DNA from 4 places in the Agrobacterium radiobacter genome. Region 4 is predicted to be linked to each of the others. Evidence: predicted binding sites of a transcription regulator. Region 4 holds the regulator's gene; each other region holds the start of a gene.
The links. Region 4 encodes PhoB, which activates phosphate uptake and scavenging genes when phosphate is short. Its sites were predicted from a motif close to TGTCATNNANCTGTCAT; they were not measured.
Positions count from the first base shown of each region.

Region 1 (7,609 bases), 690 kb from region 4:
GCAGGGACGATCTCCTCGTCTCCGCCTCGCTTGCGGCTGCCGTCAGCCTCATCGATGAGTGGCCGAACTGGCGCTCGCCCGTCGTCGTGCTCGCCGGGCCGCCGGGCTCGGGAAAATCGCATCTCGCCAATATCTGGAAAAATATCAGCGACGCGCGAGACATTCACCCCGAAGCCGGCGCGGATGCCGCGCGCGCGGCCGAAACGGGACCGGTTCTTTTCGAAGATGCCGACCGGCGCGGTTTCGACGAGACCGAGCTCTTCCATGTCATCAACAGCGTGCGCCAGCATGGCACGACGCTTTTGATGACCAGCCGGCAATGGCCGGCGGCATGGCCGGTGACGCTGCCGGACCTGCGCTCTCGCCTGAAAGCCGTGACGGTGGTGGAAACCGGTGAACCGGACGAAGGGCTGCTCGCGCAGGTGCTGGTGAAACTCTTCGCCGACCGGCAGCTTTACATGGATGACAAACTCATAGGTTACATCGTCAATAGAATGGAGCGTTCGCTCGATACGGCGCAGACGATCGTGGACCGGATCGACCGGCTGGCGCTTGCGCGTGGAACGAGAATTACACGTCCGCTGGTAGCTGAGGTCCTCAATGCGATGGACAATGCGAGAGCGGATAGCGGACTGGACGTCGATTGACTGTCACAGTTCCGTCGTCAAACTGTTATACGGGCAAGAAGGACGATCGCGCGATGCAGCAGGATCACGGGACGGAAATAGGTCAGGGGATGGAACAGGGAATGGACGCTATCGCGCAGGACGACTTCAACAAGGTTCAGCCGGTGACTGAGGGCGAGAGCCTTTGGGACAGCCCGGCGCGTTTCATCAACCGCGAATTTTCCTGGCTCCAGTTCAATCGCCGCGTTCTCGAGGAAACGCTGAACACGGATCACCCGCTTCTGGAGCGTCTGCGTTTCCTTTCCATCTCGGCCGCCAATCTCGATGAATTCTTCATGGTCCGCGTCGCCGGTCTTGAAGGCCAGGTACGTCAGAAGATCACCGTCAAGACGCCCGACGGCAAGACGCCGGCCGAGCAGCTCGAAGATATTCTGAAGGAAATCGATAATCTGCAGATGGAGCAGCAGGCTTCGCTTGCCGTTCTGCAGCAATATCTCGCCAAGGAAGAAATCTTCATCGTCCGGCCTGCCGCACTCTCCGAAGCGGATCGGACCTGGCTGGGCACGGAATTCGAAGAACGTATCTTCCCGGTGCTGACGCCGCTGTCCATCGACCCTGCGCACCCATTCCCCTTCATTCCGAACCTCGGCTTCTCGATGGGCCTGCAGCTCGACAGCGTCAACGGCCGTGAGCCGATGACGGCGTTGTTGCGTCTTCCGACCGCGCTCGACCGCTTCGTTCGTTTGCCTGATGAGAAAAACGCCATCCGCTACATCACGCTTGAAGATGTGGTCGGCCTGTTCATTCACCGGCTTTATCCGGGCTATACCGTCCGGGGATTCGGCACGTTCCGCATTATCCGTGACAGCGATATCGAGGTGGAGGAAGAGGCGGAAGATCTGGTCCGTTTCTTCGAAAGCGCGCTGAAGCGCCGCCGCCGTGGTTCGGTGATCCGTATCGAGACCGACAGCGAAATGCCGCAGTCGCTGCGCCAGTTCGTGGTGCACGAACTTGGCGTGCCTGATAATCGCGTCGCCGTTCTGCCCGGCCTTCTCGCGCTCAACACCATTTCGGAAATCGTCCGCGCGCCGCGCGACGACCTGAAATTCGAGCCTTACAACGCCCGTTTCCCCGAGCGCGTGCGTGAACATGCCGGCGATTGCCTTGCCGCGATCCGCGAAAAGGACATGGTGGTTCACCACCCCTATGAAAGCTTCGACGTGGTCGTGCAGTTCCTGCTGCAGGCCGCGCGCGATCCCGAAGTGCTCGCCATCAAGCAGACGCTTTACCGCACCTCCAATGACAGCCCGATCGTTCGCGCGCTGATCGATGCGGCGGAAGCCGGTAAATCCGTCACCGCGCTGGTGGAGTTGAAGGCGCGTTTCGACGAAGAGGCGAACATCCGCTGGGCGCGCGACCTCGAACGCGCCGGCGTGCAGGTCGTCTTCGGCTTCATCGAACTCAAGACCCATGCCAAGATGTCGATGGTGGTGCGTCGCGAGGACGGCAAGCTCAGAACCTATTGCCACCTCGGCACCGGCAACTATCACCCGATCACGGCCAAGATTTACACCGATCTGTCCTTCTTCACCTGCAACCCGAAGATCGCCCACGACATGGCGAATATCTTTAACTTCATCACGGGTTACGGTGAGCCGGAAGAGGGCATGAAGCTGGCGATTTCGCCCTATACGCTGCGCGCACGTATCGTAAAGCACATCAATGAAGAGATCGAGCACGCCAAGCGCGGTGCGCCGGCGGCGATCTGGATGAAGATGAATTCGCTGGTCGACCCTGAAATCATCGATTCCCTTTACCGCGCAAGTGCTGCGGGCGTGGAGGTCGATCTCGTTGTACGCGGCATCTGCTGCCTGCGCCCGCAGGTGCCCGGCCTGTCGGATAATATCCGCGTCAAATCCATCGTCGGCCGCTTCCTCGAACACAGCCGCATCTTCTGCTTCGGCAATGGTTTCGGCCTGCCGTCGGACAAGGCGCTGGTCTATATCGGCTCGGCCGACATGATGCCGCGCAACCTTGATCGGCGCGTGGAAACGCTTGTCCCGCTCACCAATCCCACGGTGCACGAGCAGGTTCTTTCACAGATTATGCTGGGCAATCTCATTGACAACCAGCAGAGCTACGAGATACTTGCGGACGGAACGTCGAGGCGCATCGAGGTGCGTAAAGGCGAAGAACCGTTCAACGCGCAGCACTATTTCATGACCAATCCCAGCCTTTCCGGACGTGGTGAAGCCCTGAAATCCAGTGCGCCCAAATTGATTGCCGGGTTGATTTCGTCCCGCAAGAAACAGGCTGAATGACTCGATCAGAAGCACAGGGGCGGCTGACCGGCCTTGCCCCCGTTTCCGTCATAGATATTGGTTCGAACTCCGTTCGTCTTGTTGTATATGAAGGTCTTTCCCGCGCGCCCGCGGTGCTGTTCAACGAAAAGGTCCTGTGCGGCCTTGGCAAGGGACTGGCGCTGACGGGCCGCATGCATGAGGAAGGCGTCAGCCGGGCGCTGATGGCGCTCAGGCGTTTTCATGTACTTTCCGAGCAGGCGCAGGCGCAGAAGCTTTATGTGCTGGCGACGGCGGCGGCGCGTGAAGCGGAAAACGGCCCGGATTTCATCCGTGAGGCCGAAGCCATTCTCGGCTGCGAGATCGAGGTGTTGTCAGGCGAAAAGGAAGCGCTTTATTCCGCCTATGGCGTGATCAGCGGTTTCCATGATCCAGACGGCATCGCGGGTGACCTCGGTGGCGGTTCGCTCGAACTCATCGACATAAAGGGCAAGAGCTGCGGCCAGGGCATCACCCTGCCGCTCGGCGGCCTGCGGCTGTCGGAACAGTCGGATGGCTCGCTGGAAAAGGCGACGACCATCGCCAGAAAACATGTCAAATCCTTTGCGAAGCTGTTGGCGGCGGGCGAGGGGCGCACCTTCTATGCAGTCGGCGGCACCTGGCGAAACATTGCCAAGCTGCACATGGAAATATCAGGCTATCCGCTGCACATGATGCAGGGTTATGAATTGCCGCTCGAGGAAATGCTGAATTTTCTCGAGGAGGTCATCGTCTCCCGGGACAGCAAGGACCCGGCCTGGCAGGCGGTTTCCAAGAACCGCCGTTCGCTTCTGCCGTTTGGCGCCATCGCCATGCGCGAAGTTCTGAAGGCGATGAAACCGGCAAAGATCGCCTTCTCTGCGCAGGGTGTGCGCGAAGGTTATCTCTATTCGCTGTTGACGGAAGCCGAGCGTGAATCCGATCCGCTGCTGGTCGCGGCTGATGAACTTGCCATTCTGCGCGCCCGCTCGCCGGAACATGCGCGCGAATTGGCGGACTGGAGCGGCCGCACCTTTCCGGTTTTCGGCGTCGACGAGACGGAAGAGGAAAGCCGTTACCGGCAGGCGGCCTGCCTTCTCGCCGATATCAGCTGGCGCGCCCATCCGGATTATCGTGGCCTGCAGGCGCTCAACATCATCGCCCATTCCTCCTTCGTGGCGATCACCCATCCCGGCCGCGCCTATATTGCGCTCGCCAATTATTATCGCTTCGAGGGTCTGAACGACAACGGCACCACCGAGCCGCTCGCGGCGATGGCGGGCGACCGGTTGCAGGAACTTGGCAAGTTGCTCGGCGGCCTGCTGCGCGTGGTTTATCTTTTCTCGGCCTCGATGCCCGGTGTCGTTGACCACCTGAAATTCCGCAAGTCCGACAATCCGGATCTTGATCTCGAATTCGTGGTGCCGCACGATTATTGCGATTTCGCCGGCGAGCGGCTGGACGGGCGTTTGCAGCAGCTGGCGAAGCTGACCGGCAAGCGGCTGGCATTCGTGTTCGAGTAAAGAACGGGAACGATCTGTTTTGCGGCGCAGGCTAGGACCAGCGCTCGCAAAAGGCTTCGATATCGTTCGACTGAAAGTCGGAAAGCCGCGCCATGATCGTTTCGAATGGCCAGTCCCACCAGGCGATGGACGTAAGCTTTTCCGCGATGGATCGCGAAAACCGCTCGCGGATGATTTTCGCGGGCACACCGCCGACAATGGTGTAGGGCGGCACATCCTTGGTGACGACGGCGCCGGCGGCAAGCACTGCCCCGTCCCCGACCGTTACGCCTGGCAGGACGATAACCCCGTGACCGATCCAGACATCGTGACCGATAATGGCGCGGTCCTGCTTGCGCTGGTCGAAAAAGGCGTCGTCGCGCACCGCATCGGCAGAGTAATATTCCGGGCAGTAGCTGAAACGATGCATGGATGGCCGGTCCATCGGATGGTTCGGCGCGCCTATCCGGACCTCCGCAGCGATGGCGCAGAATTTTCCGACGATCGCGTCACCGACCATGCAGCGGGGTCCAAGGTAGGAATAATTCCCGAGTTCGACATTGTGCAGGGATGTATCCGCCAGAATTTCGCAGCACTCGCCGACGTTTGAATCTCTTATGCTCGCCGTCGCATGGATGACGGTTTCTGCGATTTTCGGGCGCTTGATTTGCAAAGACGAATCCATTCCAGCCTCCAGATTTGCGCTTGCTTAACCGGGGATGATGAAAGACCTGTGACGTGGATAGACAAAGCGGTTCAATAAAACCGGCTGCTCACTCGTCAATGCGCATCATGCGGTTTGCCCGGGAGAGCGAAATCATGTTTTTACGGGCGTATGTCACTCATTGGAGATATTGGCGGCGGGATCTCGTTTCTTCCAGTAGTGTTCGGTGATGTTTTGAGCGTTTCGAATGATGTGACCAGCGATTTCAGGGTCTCCGCCCTCGAATGTTTCCGGATCGGCGCCGCATAACAGCAGGAAGAGCTGCTGATGAGCGACAGCGACAAAATAATCGCTGGGCGGTGGCTGCATGTCTGAATCGACAGCCTGGAATGCCTCGGCGACCTCTTTGCTGGCGCGCTCAAGCGCTGCGTGAATGGTGGCCATCATTGCCGCTTCCTTGCGCTGCAATATGTCCTGAACCTGCCGCTCCGCCGGTGTCAGAACCGGGCAACTCTCGCTCATCGAATGTCTCTCCTGTCGGTGCAACCATTTCGCTGAGCGATATTATCGCATGGATTGTGTCCGCTTTACGGGAAAGATTGAAATGATGGTGCTGAAGCATGGCGCAATGATTGACCACATACCGGGTTCGCGGGCGAAACGGCAATGGGCTGGCACTGCTTTGCAAACGGCTCAGCCGTGCCCCAGTGCTTTCCGGATGCAGGCGCTGAGATAGGCATATTGCAGGGGCGTTATCGTCGCCATGGCTTCCGTGCGGCTGGCAAGTCTGTCCTGGTAACCGACAGGAATATCGAACTGGCTGAAGGTGAAATCCCAGCGGGTGCCTTCAAGGATATTGTAAAAATGGTCGGCGCCGCTGACGGCGGTTTTGGCAAGCTCGCCGCCGAAAATATCCTGCACCACCAGCGCGGTGACGCTGCCTTGTCCTCTGGCGGGGTTTTCGCGTGACCAGAGGCTGCTGGTCTCACCCGACCAGCTTTTCTTCAGGGCGTAATAAAGTCTCTCTGCATGGTCCTGCATCAAACGTCTTCTTTTCCGCAAGCATGTTTCGGTTGGAATACGAGAATCGGAACGGAGCGCCATGCAGACCATCTGGTCTACCGGGCGCTCCGTCCGGATCATTTGCAGCTGCCAGGGCGATTGGCAGCGGCCGTGGTCTTACTTCGCGTCGAGCAGGTCCTTGACCTCAAGCAGGACGAACTCGTTGTCGTCAGCCTTGTCCAGAGCGCGGCCGGCCGAGAAGGGCAGGTTGTTGTCGTTGCCGACGATGATATGTGTGGCATCGACGCGATCGACATTCTCGATGGTGACGAAAGGCATGTCGTAATAGCCATTGCCGCCACCCTGACGCTTCTTGTTATCAGGATCGGAGATTTTCAGAAGATCGATATAGCCGATCTTGCGCGCGGCCTTGCCGACATTGGCGTCATTGAATTCGATCTTGTAGATGCGCTTCACCTTGGAAGGCACGGCAAAGCAGTTTGCTTCCGGCTTCTTCGGGTCGGCGCAGGCCTTGTCGGCGGTGCCGGCGCCATTGTCACGCTCGATGACCAGCGCGGTGCTGTCATCCAGCATGTTGAAGTCACCGATGGCTTCGCCGCCCTGCGCCAGCGGATAGAGCCACGTGCGGCCGGTCCATTCCTTCTTGGCGGTATCGAGCTCGATGATGCGCAGTGCGGTCGCGCCGTCTTCGGTCTTCTCCACCTGGCCGTCAGCCATGTAAAGCGGGCCTTCCAGCAGGCCGTAGAGCTTGGAGCCGTCCTTGGAGAGCGCCATGCCTTCATAACCGCCCGAGCGCTTCAGGTTGAAGGCCGCCATCTTCTGCGTGGGGTTGCCGGGCAGGGCAAGGGTGGGGTGATCGGGAGACTTCACCTCGATGTCGCCGGCCTTGGTGGAGATCACGTCGGTCAGCTTGCCGTCACGGGTGAATTTCAGGATGTAAGGACCGAATTCCTCGCCGACCCAGAAACCATCGGCAACGGGCTGAATGGATTCGACGTCGAAATCGGCGCCCGTCAGGTAACGCTTGCTCGAACCTTCGAGAACGATGGGGAAAGGCGCCTTCATGTCGGGATCGGAGAGGAACACGGTTTCAAGCGCGTTGACCTTGCCGGCGTCCCAGTCGAACTTCAGATGGTGAAGCATCAGCATGGCGTCGCTGGAATTGAGCTTGGAGCCAAAGCCATTGTCGGAAAGGCTCCAGAAGCTGCCGTCGGGCATGGCCTTGATGCCGGAAAAACCCTGCATCGGCTGGCCGTTGAACGGCATGGAAAGGCCGGTCAGGCGCACGCCATCCTTGCCGGGCACGGTGCCGAGACCTTCGGCGCGCTTGCGATCAGCGGTCGTGAACTTGGCGGAGGTCTTGAGATGTTCAGGCGCGTCTGCAGGTGCTGCGATGATGGTATTGGCCGGCAGGATGGCGTGGGAGACCAGCTTTGCCGGAAACTCCTGTTCCGCCGCATGCGACGCGGAGGCGAG
Region 1 is NZ_JBEGHX010000001.1:801,039-808,647, forward strand. Features, by position in the region: gene hdaA (DnaA regulatory inactivator HdaA) at 1-647, shown strand, start outside; gene MRBLRC7O_RS03990 (RNA degradosome polyphosphate kinase) at 644-2,947, shown strand; gene ppx (exopolyphosphatase) at 2,944-4,467, shown strand; gene MRBLRC7O_RS04000 (DapH/DapD/GlmU-related protein) at 4,499-5,131, opposite strand; gene MRBLRC7O_RS04005 (hypothetical protein) at 5,285-5,632, opposite strand; gene MRBLRC7O_RS04010 (YunG family protein) at 5,804-6,151, opposite strand; gene MRBLRC7O_RS04015 (esterase-like activity of phytase family protein) at 6,290-7,609, opposite strand, start outside.
Region 1: a site for PhoB is predicted at 5,169-5,185, ahead of MRBLRC7O_RS04000 (DapH/DapD/GlmU-related protein). Genes of this name have one in related genera too.

Region 2 (7,609 bases), on a different contig from region 4:
CCATCTTTCAAGGGCGCCAACCCTTATAAACAGGCCTATGAACGCGGGGTGAGGCTGATCGGCGCGACCGCCCATTACGTCACCGCCGATCTCGATGAAGGGCCGATCATCGAGCAGGATACGATCCGCGTAACCCATGCCCAAAGCGCGATGGACTATGTCAGCCTGGGTCGGGATGTGGAAAGCCAGGTTCTTGCGCGGGCCATCCACGCCCATATTCATCACCGGGTCTTCCTAAATGGAAACAGGACGGTTGTCTTTCCCGCGTCTCCCGGAGAACACGTGTCCGAGCGCATGGGTTGAATGCGGGGTCGCGCGGAGCCGTGATTTGTGTCCTTCGTCAGTGGTTCGTCGTCATGTCGTCCCGCCAGTAGCAGGCGTTGAGATAACGTTTTTTGGACAGGACGGATAATTTGTCCCGAAAGCCCTGCCATTGGGAGAATGCATTGGCGAGCCACAGGAAATAATCATTGGTGGAAGCGGCTGTCTCCATTGCCGCATCGCAAACGCATTCAACAAATTTTGCGGAAGACACGGCCGAGCGCGGCAGCCAGTATATTTTTATTCCCGAAGGTGCGGCGATGTCATATCGGCAATTCTCGGCCCGGAGGAAGATATGGCCCACGGCATTTTCGCGCAGGTTCTCGCAGATGCGGGCGGCAAGGCCGCTTCATCTCCGGCCAGCAGATAGTGTCGAACGATGCAGCAGTCGGTGCCGAATTCGAGAATATGCGAAGCGACGGCGTCGATAAGCAGGATCGCCCCGCAGGCATGATATCATCGGCCATCAATGTTGCCGGTATCATGCTTGCGGGGCGACAGCAAAGTAAAACAATCGCTGTACTATAGATTGGTCTGTGACCTTTCCTGCGCAAATATCAATTACCGCGATGAATGAGGCAGACTACGAGTAAAGGTTGTTATTCGGCGGGCTGCGCCACGGCCTCTATGCCGGATCTTTCGCGATCTCCGGAGAGGCTGCGCTGACCGAGCGTGATGATGGCAACGGTCGAAAGGCTTGCGGCGACTGACACCCAGAAACCGTTATCCGGGCCGAAATTATCGATGACCCAGCCGGAGAGAAATGCCCCGAGCGCCATGCCGATACCGATGCCGGTCATCACCCAGGTCACGCCTTCCGTCAGCATCGATTCAGGCACACGGCGCTCGATCAGGCCGAATGAGGTGATGAAGATCGGAGAGATTGCAACGCCGCTGAGGAAAACGGCAAAAGCCAGAAGGGCGACAGAAGTGCTGGCGACAAGCAGCGGCAGAGCGGTGAGTGCAAGCACGCTGACGGCGATCAGCAGTTGGCGTTGCAGCGGCATTTTGGGATTGAGCGCGCCGAGAATGAGGCCGACCACGAAGGACCCGATGGCATAGACGCCGATGACGAGGCTGGCGGCTTCCGGTTGGCCAAGTTCCTTGGTGATTGCGACGGCACTTACCTCGGCAGTGGCGAAAGTGGAGCCGACAAAGATCAGCGCAAGCGTGATGATCTGGACCGGACGCAGGGAGATGGCCGAACGCTGCCGGCGACCGCTTTCAACCGGGCGTACCTTGGGCTCGGTCGAACGTTGCAGAAGGAAAGCGAAGGTGCCGAGCGCCAGGAAGGTGGTGCTGATCATCATGCCCGCTTCCGGAAAGAGCGAGACTGCCAGGCCGACGGAAAGCGAGGCGCCTGAAATGTAGACGAGTTCGTCGGCGGCGGATTCAAAGGCGAATGCGGTGTTCAGTTCCGGCCGGTCGCGGAAGATTTCCGTCCAGCGGGCGCGCATCATGGCCGGAATGCTCGGCATGGCAGCGGCGAGGAAGGCGGAAAGGAACAGCGTCCAGGCCGGCCATTTCTGGTTTGTCGCGATAATCAGCGCCGCAAAGGCGATGACCGAGACGATGGTGGCGGGGATGAGGACCTTGCTCTGCCCCTTGCGATCCACCAGCCGGGAGATTTGTGGGGAGACGGCGGCATTGGTCAGCGCAAAGGTTGCGGAGACGGCGCCGGCCAGCCAATATTCGCCATGGGTTTGCGAAAGCATGGCGACGATGCCGATCGGGGCCATGGCAATGGGAAGGCGGGCGAAGAAACCGGCGGCGGAAAAGCCTTTTGCGCCTGGAGCCCGGAAAATTTCTCTGTATGGATTAGCCATCGGGATGCACCTTGTTCAGAGGGTGTCCACCACATACATACGTGGCGTATGTGAATGAGATAATTGCATACGGCGCGTATGTCAACTAATATACGCGTCGTATGTGGAAAATGGAGAAAAAATGCGCAAACCTCGCAGTGAAATGATTGCCGAGACGCGGACGAAGCTTCTGGCTGCCGGCCGCAAGGCCTTTGGCAGCATCGGTTATGCGGAAGCGTCGATGGATGACTTCACCGCCGAGGCCGGTCTCACCCGCGGCGCGCTCTATCACCATTTTGGCGACAAAAAAGGCCTGCTGTTGGCGGTGGTGGCCGAAATCGATGCGGAAATGACGAAGAGGCTCTGTGACATCTCCTCGAGGGCCGAGTCCCGGTGGGAAGGTTTTGTCGAGGAGAATCTCGGCTATGTGCGCATGGCTCTCGAACCGGAAATCCAGCGGATCATGTTTCGTGACGGGCCGGCGGTGCTCGGCGATCCGTCGCGCTGGCCAAATGCAAACGGCTGCATCTCGGCAGTCGCGCGAAGCCTCGATGCCCTGAAGGAAGAAGGCACCATCGGCGATATCGATGCGGAGGCATGCGCCCGCTTCATCAACGCGGCAAGCAGCGCCGCCGCTCAGTGGATCGCCAATTCCGACGACCCCGAAATGACCTCGAAACGGGCCGTGGGCAGCTTCCGGGCCTTTCTGGAGGGATTGCGGATCAGGAAAGACTGAACCGGGCTTTACACGGTTGCCCATGCGCGCCGGGCAGCCCGATCATTCGGCCCCGCAGCATCTCTGCATACGCCCGACAATTTCGTCGAGGCTCGATATCCGCTGGCCCCCTCGGAGAGAAACGCATCATAGAGGGTTGCCGCGCCGCGCGGCGACCGGAGGAGGACGGCGTGCTGAAACCGTCCCCCGCGAATTTCCCATGAGCCCGGATATGCTGCCTGCAAGTCATGCAACTGTCATATCGCGGGTCTAGGAGAAAGTGTGGTTTTCACACGTTTCGCGAGGGGAATATGCGCAAAATCGTTGCTGCTTTGGTCGCCACGACCTTTCTTGCCGGCGCCGTCCAGGCTGCCGAGGTTTATCCGCTTGATCGTGCTACGATCCTGACCGGTTCGCCGTTCGATTTCAAAGTCGAGTTCGCTTCCGTCGTAAAGCCGGAAGACGTCAAGATCACCGTCAACGGCCAGGATTACAAGGCCGCTCTCGGCAAGGATGCCGAGTTCGTCGCCGAAGAAAAGAACAAGGACAAGGTCCTTGGATCGGCCGTCATCCTGCGTGGGGTCACGCTCGCCAGCGCCGGTGACTACAAGGTCGAAGTTTCTGCCGGTTCCGAAACCAAGGCGATCACCTGGACCGTTTATGGCACGCCGGCCCAGGCAAAAGCCAAGAACGTCATCTTCCTGATCGCCGACGGCCTGTCCGTCGCTCACCGCACTGCTGCCCGCATCATGTCCAAGGGCATGACCGAGGGTAAGGCCAATGGCCGCCTCAACATGGATGATGTGCCGCCGGTCGCCTTCATCGGCACCTCCGCCACCGACGCCGTCGCCACCGACAGCGCCAACACCATGTCAGCCTACATGACCGGTCACAAGACCGCCGTGAACGCCATTGGCGTTTATGCCGACCGCACCCCGGCCTCGCTCGACGATCCGAAGGTCGAAACGATCGCGGAAGCCCTGCGCCGCCAGACCAAGAAGTCGATCGGCATCATCTCAACCGCCGAACTGCAGGACGCCACGCCGGCTGCCGTCGTTGCCCACACCCGCAAGCGCGGCGACAAGGCCGACATCAACGGCATGCTGTTCGACGTGAAGCCGGATGTCCTCCTCGGCGGCGGCTCCGCTTATTTCCTGCCGCAGGCGACGGCGGGTTCCAAGCGCAAGGATGACAAGGACTATATCGCTTTGTTCAAGGAAGCTGGCTACACGCTGGCGACCAGCAAGGCGGAACTCGCCACGGCCGCCGGCACCAACACCGGCAAGATCCTCGGCCTGTTCCACACCGGCAACATGGACACAGCGCTCGACCGCGAGTTCCTCAAGAAGGGCACCACGGCGAAGTTCCCGGATCAGCCGGGCCTCGTTGAAATGACCAAGGTTGCGCTCGGCGAACTGTCGAAGAACCCGGACGGCTTCTTCCTGATGGTCGAAGCTGCCAACGTCGACAAGATGTCCCATCCGCTTGACTGGGATCGCGCTGTCGTCGACACGATCGAATTCGACAAGGCCGTCGGTGTCGCCCGTGAATTCGCCGCGAAGAACCCCGATACGCTGATCGTCGTCACCGGCGACCATACGCATGGCGTTTCCATCATCGGCACCGTCGATGATGACAAGCCGGGTACCGAAATGCGCGAAAAGGTCGGCACCTATGCCGAGGCCGGCTTCCCGAACTATGAAGACAAGGACGGTGACGGTTATCCTGATAAGGTCGACGTTTCCCGTCGTCTGTTCCTGAACGCCAATAACGGTCCTGACCATTACGAGACCTTCCGTCCGAAGCTTGATGGCCCGTTCACACCGGCCGTCCAGAACGAAAAGAAGGAATATGTCGCCAACGAGCAGTACAAGGACGTTCCCGGTGCTGTGTTCGTACCCGGCATCATTCCGAAAAGCTCGGATAGCGGCGTCCACGCGGTGGATGATGTCGTTCTGCAGGCTGAAGGCCCCGGCGCCGAAGGCTTCCGTGGCTACATGGAACAGAGCGACGTCTACAAGGGTCTCGCCGAAGCTTTCGCACTTGGCGCCAAGCAGACCAACTAAGATATGAATGTTGTGAGGGCACGCCGCTATCGCGTGCCCTCACAATAGTTTCAGGTCTTTCATCGTCCATTCTGACGAGGGACGATGGCAGACCTTTTCAAGAAGGAGAATGGTCATGAGCAAGGCTGATCGGGCGCACTTCAACCGTCGTCAGACCCTGGGTCTCATTGCCGGTCTGCCGCTGCTGGCCGCCGGCACGCGCGCGCAGGCGAACAGCGACATCACCTTCGACGAACTCTATGGCAAGGTTAGCGTCCTCGGGCTGGAGTTTTCCGAAAAGGTCAAGCAGTTGAACGGCAAGGAGATCGCCATGCGTGGTTTCATGGCGCCGCCGCTGAAGGCCGAAGCGCAGTTTTTCGTGCTGACCGAAATCCCCATGTCGATCTGCCCCTTCTGCTCCACGGATGCAGATTGGCCGGACAACATCGTCGTCGTTTATCTCGGCGAAAAACAGACTTTTACCCAGCCGAGCCAGACAATCGAAGTGCGCGGCACGCTGGAAACGGGTTCCTGGACCGATCCGGATACCGGCTTTGTCAGCCTGCTGCGCATCCGCCAGGCAGAATACGCGACGGTTTGAGACCATGCTGTCCCTGAAGATAGATGATCTTGCCGTATCCTTTCCCGGTTTGTCAGCGCCGGTTCTCGTTCTCGACGGTCTGGAAATCGCTGCCGGTAGCCGCGTTGCGCTGACGGGTGGTTCCGGCTCGGGCAAAAGCACCCTCATCAACATCATCGCCGGCCTTGAGCGTGTTCAGGCCGGCCGCGTTGTCTGGGGGGAAGAGAACATTGCGGATTTGCCCGAGGGCCGTCGCGACCGCTGGCGGGCCGCCAATATCGGCCTCGTCATGCAGGAGTTTCATCTTTTTCCCGGCTTCTCCGCGCTGGATAATATCCTGCTGCCCGCCCGCCTGTCGCGTGCGGCAAATGCGGACCTCATGAAGCGCGCGGAATCCCTGTTTGCGACTGTCGGCCTCAAACGCCCGGGGCAGCACGTTGAGACCATGTCGCGCGGTGAAATGCAGCGTGTCGCTATCGCCCGTGCGCTGCTGCGCAGTCCCGGCGTTATCATTGCCGACGAACCGACCGCAAGCCTCGATCTCGAAAGCGGCGAGGCTGTCGGTGATCTCCTGCTTTCCGTTGCGGCCAGCACCGGCAGCACGCTTATCGTCGCCAGCCATGACCAGCATCTTATCGGCCGCCTCGACCGGCGTCTCACCCTCAGCGGCGGCCGTATCGTCGCCGATACCGAGCGGAAGGAGATTGCGGCATGATCGGTTTCATCCTTGCCGACCTGCGCCGTCTTTGGCTGGGTGGCATCGTCGTGGTTCTCCTGGTTGCGCTTGCCACCGCGCTTGGCGTTGCGGTCACGCTGCAGGAGCGTTCGCTGCGTCTCGGCAGCGCCCGTGCCGCCGATAAATTCGATCTCGTTATCGGCGCGGCCGGCAGCGAAACCCAGTTGATCCTTTCCTCCATTTTTCTGCAGGCCGCACCGCTGCCGCTTGTGGACGGCGCTGTTCTGACGAAGCTCGCCGCCGATCCGCGCGTTGCCTGGGCGGCACCTGTCGGGTTTGGCGATTCCTTTGCCGGATACCCGATAGTCGGCACGACGATGAGCCTCGTCAGCAACACGACATCAGGTTTTGCCGAGGGCAGGATGTTCGCGCTGGAAGGCGAAGCCATACTCGGGGCTGCCGTCGATCTGTCTCTCGCTGCTGAGATCAAGCCGATGCACGGCACCGCCGAGACCGGCGGCCACACCCATACCGAGATCGCCTATAAAGTCGTTGGCAAATTGCAGCCCACCGGCACGCCCTGGGATCGCGCCATTCTCGTGCCGATACAGGCCGTGTGGCACGTCCATGGTCTCGGTCATGATCATGGCCATGATGAAGGGCATGAGGATGGCCATGCGGGCGCGCATGATGAAGAACATCACCACGGGGACGGTCACGATCACGCCCATGAAGGCGAAGAACATCACGAAGATGGTGATACGCATGCCGAAGGCGAGGCGGATCATGCCGAAGCCGCTGTTCAGCTGGTGGTCTCGCAGCGACAAAAGCATGCTTTGGCCCTCGGCCCAGCCACTTCGGCGCATGTGGAGTCTGACCATCAAGGCGGCATCGATGCGGATGCGCCAATCGTGGAGACTTTCGGCGAGGGCACGCCCGGCCTGCCGGCCATTCTCGTCAAGCCCAAAACGATCGCCGACGCCTATCGCCTGCGGCAGGAATACCGGACCGGTAATACGCTTGGCGTTTTCCCGGGCGAAGTTCTGACGGGTCTCTATGCGACGCTCGGCGATGCCAAGATGGTGCTGAGCGCGGTTGCCGCCGGTTCGCAGGGGTTGGTGGCGGCGGCGCTGGTGCTGGTGACGGTGATCCATGTCGGGCAACGACGCAGGCAGATCGGCGCATTGCGGGCATTCGGCGCGCCGCGCGGCTCGGTATTCGCCATCGTCTGGCTGGAGCTTTTTTTACTGGTGGTGCTCGGTGTCGGCATCGGTTTTCTGGTCGGATTGGGCGCTGCCCATATCGGCGCACAACTCTTTACCGCAAAAAGCGGCGTCATCCTGCCGGTTGGCTTCACCCGCGAAGATTTGCGTCTTGCACTGTTCCTGCTGGGCTTTGCCGCGGTTCTTTCGGCGATACCGGCTTTGCTCGCCTATCGTCAGTCTCCAGCCGCCGCCCTCCGCGCCT
Region 2 is NZ_JBEGHX010000002.1:1,449,851-1,457,459, forward strand. Features, by position in the region: gene purU (formyltetrahydrofolate deformylase) at 1-303, shown strand, start outside; gene MRBLRC7O_RS20485 (hypothetical protein) at 341-493, opposite strand; gene MRBLRC7O_RS20490 (MFS transporter) at 921-2,147, opposite strand; gene MRBLRC7O_RS20495 (TetR/AcrR family transcriptional regulator) at 2,269-2,862, shown strand; gene MRBLRC7O_RS20500 (alkaline phosphatase) at 3,153-4,907, shown strand; gene MRBLRC7O_RS20505 (hypothetical protein) at 5,023-5,487, shown strand; gene MRBLRC7O_RS20510 (ABC transporter ATP-binding protein) at 5,492-6,181, shown strand; gene MRBLRC7O_RS20515 (ABC transporter permease) at 6,178-7,609, shown strand, end outside.
Region 2: a site for PhoB is predicted at 3,086-3,102, ahead of MRBLRC7O_RS20500 (alkaline phosphatase). Genes of this name have one in related genera too.

Region 3 (7,609 bases), 1.6 Mb from region 4:
ATTGGTGGGAACGCCGTAACGCTTGGCATATTTGACGATCAGATCGGAATAATCGTTCCTGAGCGAGGAAGGCAGGCTCTTTTCGGGGATGGGATAACCGGGCTTGCGGAAGAAGGTCTCCAGCGTCACGGTTTTGGTCTTGACGTCCTCGTCTTTGGCAAAAGCAATCCCCGCCTGCGAAGCGAGCATAACAACGCCCGCCACGACAGCAACAACAACCCTGTTCATATGTAGAAAAATTCTCCAGATCGGATGACCGGAACAATGAAGCGACACAAATAGTCTGCGCCCGGAAAGTCGATCGCGACCTTCCGCTGTCCAGTCTCCTTGATTGATATTGACGGTAAGTTCCCCTGAAGAACGACACCGCATGCAGTGACGTTCTTAAACTTCCTCAATGCGGATTAACTGTGGCACAAGAAAAAAAGCGACTTGAACACGCTGGAAAAGCGGGAATGCTTTTCCAGAATCGGCGGTTAAGCGCCCGAAAATCTCGGCAGGCTGGCGATCAGCCGGTGCAGCGTGTCAATGGTGGAGAAATCCGCGATGCCATCCACCAGAGCGGGGCGGAAATGCCGCTGGAAAGCAGCCACGGCGCCTTCGGTTTTTTCGCAATAAGCGCCTGTTATTTCAACGCCATAACCATAAATGGACAGCATCGACTGCAGCGCTTCGACCGGCTGGCCATGGTCCCCGCGCTGAAAAAAGCGCCCGCCACGGATCGGCGCAGGCTCCACCCAATGGCCGACACCTTGCTGCGACAGGATGTCCCACGGGAATTTTTCACCCGGATCGACCTTGCGGATCGGGGCGACATCCGAATGCGCCAACACCCTTTCAGGGGCGATATTCCAGCGCTGGCCGCAATCGCGACACAATTCGATGACGGCTTCGATCTGCTTTTTCGGAAATTCCGGCAGGCCGCCTGGATGGCCCTGATTGGCAATTTCGACACCAATAGAGCGGGAATTGATGTCTTCGTCCCCCGCCCAGGTACTTTTGCCCGCATGCCAGGCACGGCGGGTTTCCGACACGAGCTGGATGACGCGCCCGTCCTCGAAGACGAAATAATGGCTGGAGACCTGGCTTTCGGGATTGCAGAGCCATGACAGCGCACCATCGGCCGTCGTCATGCCGGTATAGTGCAGAAGAATGATGTCAGGACCGGCTACACCCAGCCTTTCGCCATGATTAGGCGAAGGCGCAACGGCTGCGCCCCCGAAATCCGGGGTAAAATCCGGCAGACATTCACTCATGCGACGCGGCGTTCTTTCTCAATGGCCGCATAAGCGGCGTTGAGAGCCGCCATACGCTCATTCGCGGCCGCATGCAATTCCATGGGAACGCCGCGGGCGATGAGCTTGTCGGGATGGTGTTCGGCAACCAGCGTTCGGTACCGCTTGCGGATATCCAGAAAATCGTCCGAAGGTGAAACACCGAGTACGCGGTAAGGGTCGCGCCCGTCCATGTGGACGTGCCGCGCCATGATCGTTTCGAAATGATCTTCGGTGATACGGAAGATTTCCGCGATCCGGCCGAGGAAGGCCAGTTCCCGCTCGTGGATCAGCCCGTCGGCCTTGGCGATGTGGAACAGGCCGTCGATGACACTTTCCAGCATCTCGCAATTGGCGTGCCCGGAACCGCAAAGACCCGCCAGCCGCTCCGCATAGGCTTCGTAACCTGCAACGTCCTGACGCGCGAGGTTATAAAGACGAGCGACGTTCTTGGCTTCTTCTTCCGGGAAATCGAAAATCTGCCGGAAAGCGCGAACCTCGGCATCGTTGACGACCCCGTCGGCCTTCGCCATCTTGGCGGAAAGTGCAATGATGGCCACGGAAAAGGAAACCTTGCGGCGGGTTTCCGGATCACCTTCGAAAAGGGTGCGGATGGCTTCCACCACGCGCCCGAGTGCACCGCCTGCCGCGTCGCCGATTGCGCCGAGCAGCCGTTCCCACAGGGATGAAATTTGCAGACACGCGAAATCGAACATCATGCGACAAGCATGACGGGATATTGCCGCGAATGCAATATGTCCAGCGGTCCGGCGGCATTAACTTTTATTCATCTTTGCGACAGTTTTGCTTCAGGAACAAGAGCGCGGCAGACGATGGGACCACGGTTTTCCACAGACGGCAGATAGCCGGCCACCGGCTATGCCGATTGAAACGATTATATTCCACCACTTTGCTCAAGCCGCTGAAAAACCGCGAGAAATCCGCGTTTTTCTTCATAAATTCACTTTACACCTACACGCGGCTGTCGCATCCATTTGCCAGACATGTCTTTGGGTATATGTGAAAAGGAGAGCCATGATGGCCAAACAGAAAGTCGCAATGCTGACCGCGGGTGGCCTTGCGCCCTGTCTCTCTTCGGCCGTGGGCGGCCTGATCGAGCGTTACAGCGACATTGCGCCCGAGATCGACATCATCGCTTACCGCTCGGGTTATCAGGGCGTGCTTCTGGGTGACCGTATCGAAATCAACAAAGACATGCGGGAAAAAGCGCATCTGCTGCACCGTTACGGCGGCTCGCCGATCGGCAACAGCCGCGTCAAGCTCACCAATGCCGCCGATTGCGCCAAGCGCGGTCTGGTCAAGGAAGGCGACAATCCGCTGCGCGTCGCCGCTGACCGGCTGGCGGCCGACGGCATCACCATTCTCCACACCATCGGCGGTGACGACACCAACACGACGGCTGCGGACCTTGCCGCCTATCTCGGCGCGAACGGCTATAACCTCACCGTCGTCGGCCTGCCGAAGACGGTGGATAATGACGTGGTGCCGATCAAGCAGTCGCTCGGCGCCTGGACGGCCGCCGAAGTCGGCGCCTCCTTTTTCGACAATGTCAGCAACGAGCAGAGCGCTGCACCGAAGACCTTCGTCATCCACGAAGTCATGGGCCGCCATTGCGGCTGGCTGACGGCCGCCACCGCCCGCGCCTATATCCAGAAGACCAGCGGCAATGAATATGTCGAAGGCCTGATGATGAACACGCAGATGAAGAACATCGACGGCATCTACCTGCCGGAAATGGCCTTCGACATCGAGGCGGAAGCCGAGCGCCTGAAGGAAATCATGGACAAAAACGGCTATGTCACGCTGTTCGTGTCGGAAGGCGCCGGCCTTGATTCGATCGTTGCCGAACGCGAAGCGTCCGGAGAGGCCGTCAAGCGCGACGCCTTCGGCCACGTCAAGATCGACACGATCAATGTTGGCGGCTGGTTCCAGAAGCAGTTCGCCAGCCTCATCGGTGCTGAACGCTCCATGGTGCAGAAATCAGGCTATTTCGCCCGCTCCGCCGCCGCCAATGGGGACGATCTGCGCCTCATCCAGGGCATGGTCGATCTCGCGGTCGAAAGCGCGCTCAACAAGGTCTCCGGCGTCACCGGCCATGACGAAGACCAGAATGGCAAATTGCGGACGATCGAGTTTCCGCGTATCAAGGGCGGAAAGCATTTCGACCTCTCTGCAAAATGGTTTACCGAAGTGATGGAACACGTCGGTCAGCCGTTCACAGCGGCCTGATTTTACGATAGTCTAAAATAAGACGGCGACAGGGAGGGCAAGGAGGAAGAGAATGTCTGGACAGGCCTGGCTGATTTTTTGTGCAGCATGTGCCGTTGTGTTCGCACTCCCCTCTCCCCTTGTATTCTCTGTTGCCTCCTATGCCGCCATCCGCGGCAAAAAGACGGTCTTCGCCTCCGCTGTCGGCGGCGCGCTCGGCATCGTCACGGCCATGATGATTTCGGCCATTCCGGTGGCCGGTCTCGCCTACCTGCCGCAATCCTTCGTGGAAATCGTGCAATGGGCCGGCATCGGCTGGCTGATGCTGTTTCTGTTGTGGACCTTCGCCACGCCGGCCGCCCAAGCGGCCAATGCCGATAATGACAATCTGCCGGGCAAATCCTGGAGCGGCATTTTCCGCGATTGTTACGCCATTGCCGCTTTGCGCCCGCGCTACTTCACTGTCTTTCTGGCGCTGTTGCCACAATTCGTTTCCACGTCAGGCAACACAATTGAAACGCTCGCCATGGCGCAGGCCGCCATCCTGCTTCTGGCGCTTGTGATTCTGACCGCGCAGGCGCTGTTTGCAGGCCCGACGCTCGCGCTGGTGCGCCGCATGTCGGGCGACAAGAAAATCCGGCCGAAATACCGCACTCACTTCATTTCCGGCCGCGCTGTCAGCGCCGGATACAGGCGCATCGCAGCCTGAAAAACCGGGCCGCCACGTCCCGGCTTGCCGCTATCCTTACAATAGGTTAATGAAGGCTCGACGGGACACTGCCTGCTTCGCTCGACGCGGGGGTATCGAAAGACAGGCATAACGAAGGCGGCAACATGCGAAATTCGGGCAAATTCCGCGGAAGAAGTGCACTTCTTCTGTCTTCCACCGTGGGTCTGGCACTGGCATTGAGCGCATGCACAAGCGTCGAATATACCGCGAAGGAAGGGCCTAACGGCCCGAAGATCGCGACGGTCAATCCCGCTACCACTCCTGCGCAAACATCGACGCAGCCGGCAACGGCCGAAGCCGCAGCGGGCGCAACCTCGGCAGCATCAGCGGTGCAGACCGCCGAAACCGCAACCTCTTCCCAGCCAGCAGCACTTCCCACTGCCGTCGCCGTCAAGGGCGGACGCGTGGCCCTGCCGCCGGCGTCCGAAATCGCAGCCGCCGCAGCCATCACCGCCCAGATGCAGCCGCACCAGACGGAAGTGGCTCAGGCCGCAGGAGCGACATCCGCACCCACCGCCGTTGCAGCACTCGCGCCGACAGGTGCCGCTCCCGCGGCAGCAGCCATCGAAACGGCGGCCAAGCCGGCTGCCCACAATGCCGCCGCCGATCTGCCGCAGGTGGTTGCCATCAAGGGCAGCTTCCCTCCCGCACCGCCGCCGCCCGGCTCGCCCTCCATCGGCACCGAACTGACGGCGGAACGCAAAGTCATTCCGCTACCGAAGCCGGACAGCACGGTTCTGGCCTATGCCGCCGGCCCCACCAATGCCGCACTTGCCGCCATCCGGCAGAACGAATCAATGACGGCGCCGCTTAATTCCGCGCCGGCTGGACGCGAAAAGCTGAGCGGCCTTATTACCAAATACGCCACCATGTATGATGTGCCGGAAGATTTGGTTCACCGCGTGGTGCAGCGCGAGAGCCGATACAATCCCGGCGCCTATAGCAGCGGCAATTTCGGCCTGATGCAGATTCGGCACGCCACGGCCCGCTCCATGGGCTTCGATGGCCCCGCCTCCGGCCTCTTCGATGCCGAAACCAATCTCAAATACGCCGTCAAATATCTGCGCGGCGCATGGGTTGTGGCTGGTAACGACCGCGACAATGCCGTCCGGCTTTACGCACGCGGTTATTATTACGATGCCAAGCGCAAGGGCATGCTGCACGTTCTGCGCAAGTGATGGCCTCTGGCGGCGCTGGGAGCGCCGTGCAGCTAAGCAGCCTTTCCAAATAAACGCCGCGACGTTTTTTTCGTCATCCTCGGGACCAGCCCGAGGATGACGCCGTATCCAATGGAAGCTTATCGGCAATCCGAGATACGGGCTGGTTTTCCGCCGTCTCCTTTATTCCCCGTCTTTGCCCACAGCCCCTGTCATCAAATTGTAGTGTCACGGCTGTAGACGCCTCTCAATCGACTGAGAGGTGAACATATGACGAGTGCGGCACCCAAGACCGGCTTCAGCAAGAACACAAAACTGAAGTCCGCATTGCTCCAGCACAAGGCGCTCTCAAAAAGCGGATTGTCCGAGCGCTTCTTCGGCGTCCTCTTTTCCGGCCTCGTCTATCCACAGATCTGGGAAGACCCTGAGATCGACATGGAAGCGATGGAGCTTGGCGAAGGCCACCGCATCGTCACCATCGGCTCGGGCGGCTGCAACATGCTGGCCTATCTCTCCCGCAACCCTGCCAGCATCGATGTGGTTGATCTCAACCCGCATCACATTGCGCTGAACAAGCTGAAGCTTGCCGCGTTTCGCCATCTGCCGGCCCATCAGGATGTGGTGCGCCATTTCGGCCGCGCCAACACCCGCAGCAACAGCCACGGTTATGACCGCTTCATCGCCGAGCATCTCGACGCCACGACCAAGGCTTACTGGTCGAAGCGCACCCTTTCCGGCCGCCGCCGCATCTCGGTGTTCGACAGGAACATCTACCGTACCGGCCTGCTCGGCCGCTTCATCGGCGCCGGCCATCTCATGGCCCGGCTGCATGGCGTGAAACTCACCGAAATGGCCAAGACCCGGACGCTGGACGAACAGCGCCAGTTTTTCGACAACAAGGTCGCACCGCTATTCGACAAGCCGGTAGTGCGCTGGCTGACGAAGCGCAAAAGCTCGCTTTTCGGCCTCGGCATTCCGCCCCGACAATATGACGAGCTGGCAAGCCTTTCCGACGACGGCACGGTTGCCTCCGTGCTGAAGGAGCGGCTCGAAAAGCTCGCCTGCAACTTCCCGCTCAGCGACAATTATTTCGCCTGGCAGGCCTTCGCGCGCCGTTACCCGGAGCCGCATGAAGGCGCACTGCCTGCCTATCTCAAGCCGGAATATTACGAGACGATCCGCAACAACACGGCGCGCGTCGCAGTGCACCACGCCACCTATACCGAGCTTCTCTCGCGCAAGCCGGCAAGCGCCGTCGACCGCTACATCCTCCTCGACGCGCAGGACTGGATGACGGACGTGCAGCTCAACGAATTGTGGTCGCAGATCAGCCGCACCGCCGCCTCGGGCGCACGCATCATCTTTCGCACCGCCGCCGAAAAGAGCGTCATCGAAGGTCGGCTTTCCCCTGATATCCGCAACCAGTGGGTCTATCTCGAAGAGCGCTCCAACGAGCTCAACGCCATGGACCGCTCGGCCATCTACGGCGGCTTCCATATTTACGAGAGGGCTATGGCATGAAAACCATCGGCGAGAATGTGGGCCTTGCAGACAGCGCGCATGCGAGCCTGATGGACCGCATGTATCGCCACCAGCGGCATATCTACGATATAACCCGCAAATATTACCTTCTCGGCCGCGACAGGACCATTTCCGGCCTCAACGTGCCGAAGGGCGGCACGTTGCTGGAAGTGGGCTGCGGCACCGGTCGCAACCTGCTGCTGGCCAGCCGCAAGTTTCCGGACGCGAAACTGTTTGGCCTCGACATTTCCGCCGAAATGCTACTGACCGCCTCCGAGAATTTCGCCGGCAAGGCGGAACGCCCCATTCTGCGCGTGGCCGATGCCACCGCCTTCCGTGCTTCTGAATTCGGCCAGTCCGAAGGCTTCGACCGCGTCATGATCCCCTATGCGCTGTCGATGATACCGGACTGGGAAAAGGCGATCGAACAGGCGCTCACGGCGGTAAAACCAGGCGGTTCGCTGCATATTGTCGATTTCGGCCAGCAGGAACAGTTGCCGAATTGGTTCCGCACGCTTCTGCAAGCCTGGCTCACCCGCTTTCACGTTACGCCCCGCGCCAATCTCCGCTATGTTCTGGCCAATATGGCCGGCCGTTTTGACGGTAACCTCGAATTCGAGGAAATCGCCCGGGGCTATGCGTGGCGGGCTGTCATCACACTTCCGGTCGTTGAAGCGCAGCAGCCGAAAATCCACCGC
Region 3 is NZ_JBEGHX010000001.1:1,743,818-1,751,426, forward strand. Features, by position in the region: gene MRBLRC7O_RS08805 (lytic transglycosylase domain-containing protein) at 1-228, opposite strand, end outside; gene MRBLRC7O_RS08810 (N-acetylmuramoyl-L-alanine amidase) at 477-1,256, opposite strand; gene MRBLRC7O_RS08815 (J domain-containing protein) at 1,253-1,993, opposite strand; gene MRBLRC7O_RS08820 (pyrophosphate--fructose-6-phosphate 1-phosphotransferase) at 2,313-3,524, shown strand; gene MRBLRC7O_RS08825 (LysE family translocator) at 3,577-4,212, shown strand; gene MRBLRC7O_RS08830 (lytic transglycosylase domain-containing protein) at 4,338-5,411, shown strand; gene MRBLRC7O_RS08835 (BtaA family protein) at 5,661-6,911, shown strand; gene MRBLRC7O_RS08840 (class I SAM-dependent methyltransferase) at 6,908-7,609, shown strand, end outside.
Region 3: a site for PhoB is predicted at 5,601-5,617, ahead of MRBLRC7O_RS08835 (BtaA family protein). Genes of this name have one in related genera too.

Region 4 (7,609 bases):
ATCGATCCTTTTGCTGATACTGGCGCTCATCGGCATCGGCAGCTATCTGCTCGGCAGCCGCCGCGCCGTTGCCCTGTCTGGTGGTCGCCCCTCCAGCATGCATTCCCGTGCCGGTTATCACGGCTCTTACGCGGTCGTCTGGGCTGTTTTGCCCGCGGCGTTCATTCTCTGTGCCTGGCTCGTTATCAGCCCCCTGTTCGTCACATCGGCGGTGCGCGGTAATTTCCCCGAGGACGTGCGGGCGCAATCCGAAGCGCAGCAGAGCCTGACCTATGGTATGGTGACCTCCATCGCCCGCGGTCTTCAGCGGCTGACGCCGGAAGAAACCGCTCAGGTTGAGGCCGATACGGCTGCGGTCCGGCCTCTTCTGGCATCGAAGGGTGTGGCGATCGCCGGTGATCCCGAGCGCTTCATGGTTGATGCCGCCCAGACGCTCAACGGCATGACCTCCACCAGCCGCATCGCGATGATTGCCGTCGTGCTGCTGGCCGCGCTCGGCGGCGGCGCCTATGCGCTGCGTGCGATCGCGCCGCGCTTCCGGGCGCGCAACCAGGTCGAGAAGGTCATTCTCGCTGCCCTGCTCGTCGCCTCGTCCATCGCTATCCTCACGACCATCGGTATCGTCCTGTCGATGCTGACGGAGGCGATCCAGTTCTTCACCATGGTCCCGGCGCACCAGTTCTTCTTCGGAACGGTATGGGATCCGCGTTTTGCGGCAGCCGGTGCGACCGACTCCTCCGGCCAGTTCGGCCTGATCCCGCTGCTCGCAGGTACGCTTTACATCGGCTTCGTCGCCATGCTGGTCGCGGTTCCCGTGGGTCTGTTTTCGGCGATCTATATGTCCGAATATGCCTCGCCGCGTCTGCGCTCCGTGGCAAAGCCGCTGCTCGAAGTGCTCGCCGGCATCCCCACCATCGTCTACGGCTTCTTCGCGCTGACGACGGTTGGTCCTTTCCTCAGAGACATTTCCACGCAGATCAATGGTCTGGCGACGGGTAATTACGCCAACTTCATCCAGGCGCAGAGCGTCATCACCGCCGGCTTCGTCATGGGCATCATGCTGATCCCCTATGTCTCGTCGCTGTCGGACGATATCATCACCGCCGTGCCACGCTCGCTGCGTGACGGTTCCCTCGGTCTCGGCGCTACACGGTCCGAAACCATCAAGAGGGTCATCGTTCCCGCCGCTCTTCCCGGCATCGTCGGCGCTGTGCTGATGACGGCATCGCGCGCCATCGGCGAAACCATGATCGTGGTTCTCGCGGCCGGCGTTGCGGCCCGTCTGCAGCTCAATCCATTCGAGCCCATGACCACCGTGACGGTCAAGATCGTCAGCCAGCTGACCGGCGACCTTGAATTCACCTCGCCGCAGACGCTGGTCGCCTTTGCGCTCGGCATCACGCTTTTCGCCATCACGCTTTGCCTGAATATCTACGCGCTTTACATCGTGCGCAAATACCGGGAGCAATATGAATGACCGACATCGTCTCTCCCGCAGCCGGCGCGAACGCCGCGAACAGGGCCACGCGCCGTGATATCGGCATCAAGCGCCGTTATGCCGCCGAACGCCGCTTCCGTGCTTACGGCATGGCAGCGATTTCCTTCGGCCTCATCTTTCTCTTCCTGCTGCTTTTCTCGGTGGTTTCCAAGGGTTACACTGCCTTCCAGCAGACGATGATCACCGTTCCGGTCGAGTTTTCCGAACAGATCATCGATCCGAAAAATGAGCGCGCCACCAATCCGGCGAAGCTGATGACGGCCAATTATCCCGTTGTTGCCCGTGACGCGGTCGCCAAGGTCCTTGGTGTTGCGCCGACGGACCGCGCCGGTCTTCGTGCCGTCAACCTCTTGATCTCCGACAGCGTGCGCACGCAGCTTCGCGACATCGTCGTCGCCGATCCCGCCGTCATCGGCACCACGCGCACGGTCACGCTTCTGGCCTCGGGCGACGTCGACAGCGCCTTCAAGGGCCAGGTCGATATGACCGCCGATGAAGCCAATCGCCGTATCTCGAACCAGCAGCTCGGCTGGATGAACCAGCTCGCCGAAAGCGGCCAGCTCGGCAAACATTTCAACACCGGCATTTTCGTCAACGGCGCTTCGAGCCGTCCGGAAGCGGCGGGTGTCGGCGTGGCGCTGATCGGTTCCTTCTACATGATGCTGATCGTGCTGGTGCTGTCATTGCCGATCGGCGTTGCGGCCTCGATCTATCTCGAGGAATTCGCCCCGAAGAACCGTCTGACGGATCTTATCGAGGTGAATATCAACAATCTCGCGGCTGTTCCTTCGATCGTTTACGGTCTGCTCGGCCTCTCCGTCTTCATCAACTTCATGGGCTTTCCGCGCTCGGCTTCGCTGGTCGGCGGTCTTGTCCTGACGCTGATGACCCTGCCGACGATCATCATCGCGACCCGCGCTGCCCTGAAAGCCGTGCCGCCGTCTATCCGCGCCGCAGCCCTCGGCCTCGGCGCTTCCAAGATGCAGACGATCTTCCACCATGTGCTGCCGCTCGCCATGCCGGGCATTCTGACCGGCACCATCATCGGTCTCGCCCACGCGCTGGGCGAAACGGCGCCGCTGCTCCTGATCGGCATGGTGGCATTCGTTGCGAATTACCCGACGACGCCGATGGATCCGTCCACGGCCCTGCCGGTGCAGATTTACATGTGGGCGAACGAAGCCGAGCGCGCCTTTGTCGAAAGGACATCCGGCGCTATCATCATCCTGCTTTTGTTCCTCATCGTCATGAATGTTGGCGCAATCCTGTTGCGTCGCCGCTTCGAGCGGCGCTGGTAGAGGGAGATTGAGCAATGAACATGTTGTCGGAAGCAGCAGTTGAAAAGGCGCTGGACAAGAAAATGAATGAAGTCTCATACAAGATGATCGGCAAGGACGTTTCGGTTTATTACGGCGAAAAGCGCGCGCTTTACGACGTGAACCTCAACGTTCGGGAAAATACGGTGACCGCGCTTATCGGCCCGTCCGGCTGCGGTAAATCCACCTTCCTGCGCACCCTGAACCGTATGAACGACACGATCGACGGTTGCCGGGTCACCGGCAAGATCACGCTCGATACCGACGATATCTACGATCAGGCGATCGACGTTGTGGAATTGCGCGCCCGCGTCGGCATGGTGTTCCAGAAGCCGAACCCCTTCCCGAAGTCGATCTACGAGAACATCGCCTATGGCCCGCGTATCCACGGCCTTGCCCGCAACAAGGCGGATATGGACCAGATCGTCGAGCACAGCCTGCAGAAGGCGGGTCTCTGGAACGAAGTGAAGGATCGCCTGTTGGAGTCCGGCACCGGCCTTTCCGGCGGTCAGCAGCAGCGCCTGTGCATCGCGCGCGCGGTTGCCGTCAGCCCGGAAGTGATCCTGATGGACGAGCCCTGCTCGGCGCTGGACCCGATCGCGACCGCCAAGGTCGAGGAATTGATTCACGAGCTGCGTACCAATTACACGATCGTCATCGTTACGCACTCCATGCAGCAGGCGGCGCGTGTTTCCCAGCGCACGGCCATGTTCCACCTTGGTCATCTTGTCGAAGAAAACGAAACCGACAAGATGTTCACCAATCCGGACGACCAGCGCACGCAGGACTACATCATGGGCCGCTTCGGCTGATCCCGGCCGGCGCTTTATCGAAACCGAACAAGACTGGTGCCTCTGCCGTGCCCGCTTCCGGGTACGCGCATGCAGGCCAAGCCGGAGGACTAGACCATGACACAGACAACGACCCATTCGCATATCCTGTCGGCCTATGACGACGAACTGAAATTCCTGACGCGCCGCATCGCCGAAATGGGCGGTCTCGCGGAACAGATGTGTGCCGATGCCGTGCGTGCGCTCGTCAATTCCGACGCCGCGCTCGCTCAGAAGGTCATTTCCGATGACGCGATCCTCGATCATTCCGAGCGCGAGATCGGCGACAAGGCCATCGTCACCATCGCCAGACGCCAGCCGATGGCGGCCGACCTTCGCGAGATCATCGGCACGCTGCGTATCGCCGGCGACCTTGAACGCGTTGGCGACCTTGGCAAGAACACTGCCAAGCGTGTGATCGCGGTTGCCGGAACCGGTGTGCCGCGCAAGCTCGCCCGCGGCATAGAGCACCTGTCGGAGCTTGCGCTGGTGCAGCTCAAGGAAGTCCTCGACGTCTATTCCACGCGTTCCGCCGAGAAGGCCAATGCCATCCGCGAGCGCGACGAGGAAATCGACGCCATGTATACGTCGCTCTTCCGTGAGCTTCTGACCTACATGATGGAAGATCCGCGCAACATCACCACCTGCACGCATCTTCTGTTCTGCGCCAAGAACATCGAGCGTATCGGCGACCACGCCACCAATATCGCCGAGACGATCTATTACATGACCACCGGCAGCCAGCCGGAAGGTGAGCGTCCGAAGGACGACAGTTCCAACACGCTCGGTTCGGTGACCGAGTAACAGACGAGCAGCGGCTTGCGGAGTTAGCATATGGTGCCCAAGATTGCAGTTGTGGAAGACGAGGAAGCGCTGAGCGTCCTCCTTCGTTACAATCTCGAGGCTGAGGGATATGACGTCGACACGATACCCCGTGGAGACGAAGCAGAAATCAGGCTGCAGGAACGTATTCCGGACCTTCTTATCCTGGATTGGATGCTTCCCGGCGTTTCCGGTATCGAACTGTGCCGTCGGCTCAGAATGCGGCCGGAAACAGAACGCCTGCCCATCATCATGCTGACGGCGCGCGGCGAAGAAAGCGAACGGGTTCGCGGCCTTGCCACCGGCGCCGACGACTATGTCGTCAAGCCGTTTTCGACACCGGAACTCATGGCCCGGGTCAAGGCCATGCTGCGCCGGGCCCGTCCCGAGGTTCTCTCCTCGGTGCTGAAGTGCGGTGATATCGAGCTGGATCGCGAGACCCATCGCGTTCACCGCAAGAGCCGCGAAGTGCGCCTCGGCCCGACGGAGTTCCGCCTGCTGGAATTCCTGATGACCTCTCCAGGCCGGGTTTTCTCCCGCTCGCAATTGCTGGATGGCGTGTGGGGTCACGATATCTATGTGGATGAGCGCACCGTCGACGTGCATGTCGGGCGCCTGCGCAAAGCGCTCAATTTTTCGCATATGCAGGATGTCATCCGTACCGTGCGCGGCGCCGGATATTCGATGGAAGCCTGAGCAAGACTCGACCGACGAGTTACACTCGGGGCAACATCCCGCCAAAAACCGAAAGGCCCGAAACCGGAATGGTGTCGGGCCTTTCGGTTTTTGGACGTCCCCAACCACGACGGCTTCATCCTTCTTGATGGGATGACGGACAATTGGCTGAAATCCCGCCCGCTCAATCGGGATTGTGGGTCGGGTTCGACAGCGATGGAGGATAGGGTTCGGCGCTTCGCCCGTGAGTTGACCCCCGGAACCGCCTGAATTTTGTCATAAAAAAACGGGCCCGAAGGCCCGTAGTTTTTGAGTGTCGAATGCGTGCCGCAACACTCAAGCCTTGCGGCGCTCGCTTACCGGCTGATAGGCGAGTTTCGCATGGAACTTGCAATAGGGCGAAGATTCCAGCGCTTCACAACCGCAGAAATGGAAATCATCCTTCAGCGGATCGCCGACCGGCCACTTGCAGGTGCGCTCCGTCAGTTCCGTCAGCGTCAGGCGACGGGAAATCGGCGAGACCACGTTTTTGGAAGGAACGTAATCGAGAACCTGTGCGGTCTCGATGTCGATCTCCTCATTCAGCGCGGTTGCCGCGTTCGAACGGGTGAGAATCCGCGCCGGCGCTGCATTGACGCGGCCTGCAAAGGTTGTCGCGCGTGGGGCAGGTGCAGCGGTGCGCTTGGGCGCAGAGCGCGCCGAAGTGACCGGACCGCCAGCCTTGACGCGTCCCGGCAGATTGAGGCGATGGACCTTGCCGATCACGGCATTACGGCTGACGCCGCCGAGCTGCGCTGCAATCTGGCTGGCGCTAAGGCCCTCGGACCATAATTTCTTGAGTTTCTCGACTCGTTCGTCTGTCCAGTTCATGCCGCTTCTCCGCTCGTCGCGTATAATGTCGGCAGAATCCTTCTCCGTCTCGCGGGCGTGCCGCGAGCGTGGTTTCTGCCGGATTTTTGGTGACTAGTTCCGCCGCAATGCAGTCTAGTAATTAGCGATTAACCTAGTGCCACGCAGACTCCGTGGCAAGAGTCGCGGGATTCATCTCGAATCGATTTTCCGGTTTTCCCCAACTTGCTGGCGAGTTGAGTCTGAAAGGCAACACCTTGGGCCTCGCAGGCCGCCACCTACTAGGGCTTGAGAAGCCCGGGAAATACGGACTTTTGTTGACATCGGCAGGCGAAGTGACAATAGTGCCCCTGCCGCCGCGAGGCGGCATTTTTGATTTTCAGGCGAGGGATAACCCCCAGAGCCTATTGACAACCGTCTGACAGCGCATCTGCGCAAGGAGTGATACAGCCATGGCCGAAGCCGCCGCGCCATTGTTCGATACGTTTGCAAGAGCCCCCCTGCGCTTCGAGCGAGGCGAGGGCGTCTGGCTGTTCACGGAGAGCGGCGAACGATATCTGGATTTTGCGGCCGGCGTAGCGGTCAATTCGCTGGGCCACGCCCATCCGCACCTCGTGGAAGCGATCAAGACCCAGGCCGAGAAGGTCTGGCACGTCTCAAACCTTTATGAAGTGCCGGGCCAGGAAAAGCTCGCCAAGCGCCTGACGGAAGCGACCTTCGCAGACAAGGTCTTCTTCACCAATTCCGGTGCGGAAGCGCTGGAATGCGCGATCAAGACCGCGCGACGTTATCATTATTCCAAGGGGCATCCGGAAAAGTTCCGGATCATCACCTTCGAAGGCGCCTTTCATGGGCGTACGCTGGCAACGATCGCCGCCGGCGGCCAGCAGAAATATCTCGAAGGTTTCGGTCCCAAGGTCGAAGGTTTCGACCAGGTGCCCTTCGGTGACGTTGATGCGCTGAAAGCCGCCATCACGGCCGAGACGGCTGCACTTCTGATCGAGCCCATTCAGGGCGAGGGCGGCATCCGTGCGCCCAGCAAGGAATTCCTGCAGCTGCTGCGGTCGCTCTGCGATGAGCATGGCATGCTGCTGATTTTCGATGAGGTCCAGACCGGCGTCGGCCGCACGGGCAAGCTGTTTGCCTATGAGCAGACGGGTGTCGCGCCCGATATCATGGCGGTGGCCAAGGGTATCGGCGGCGGTTTCCCGCTCGGCGCATGCCTTGCGACGGCGGATGCCGCTTCCGGCATGACGGCGGGCGTGCACGGCACCACCTATGGCGGCAACCCGCTGGCCATGGCTGTGGGCAATGCCGTGCTCGATGTCGTCCTCTCCGAGGGCTTTCTGGAGAAGGTCCGTGATGTCGCGCTGGTCTTCCGCCAGGGCCTTGCTTCGCTGAAGGATCGTTATCCTGATGTCATCGAGGAAATTCGCGGCGAAGGCCTGCTTCTCGGCATCAAGGCGAAGGTCCCGTCGGGCGAACTGCTGCAGGCCATGCGCGGCGAGCATCTGCTCGGCGTGCCCGCGGGCGACAACGTCATCCGTCTCCTGCCGCCGCTCGTTACCACGGCGGAAGAAGCCCGTGAGGGGCTGGCACGCGTGGAAGCGGCCGCCGCT
Region 4 is NZ_JBEGHX010000001.1:111,186-118,794, forward strand. Features, by position in the region: gene pstC (phosphate ABC transporter permease subunit PstC) at 1-1,477, shown strand, start outside; gene pstA (phosphate ABC transporter permease PstA) at 1,474-2,796, shown strand; gene pstB (phosphate ABC transporter ATP-binding protein PstB) at 2,811-3,626, shown strand; gene phoU (phosphate signaling complex protein PhoU) at 3,723-4,448, shown strand; gene phoB (phosphate regulon transcriptional regulator PhoB) at 4,479-5,162, shown strand; gene MRBLRC7O_RS00555 (GcrA family cell cycle regulator) at 5,478-6,011, opposite strand; gene MRBLRC7O_RS00560 (aspartate aminotransferase family protein) at 6,443-7,609, shown strand, end outside.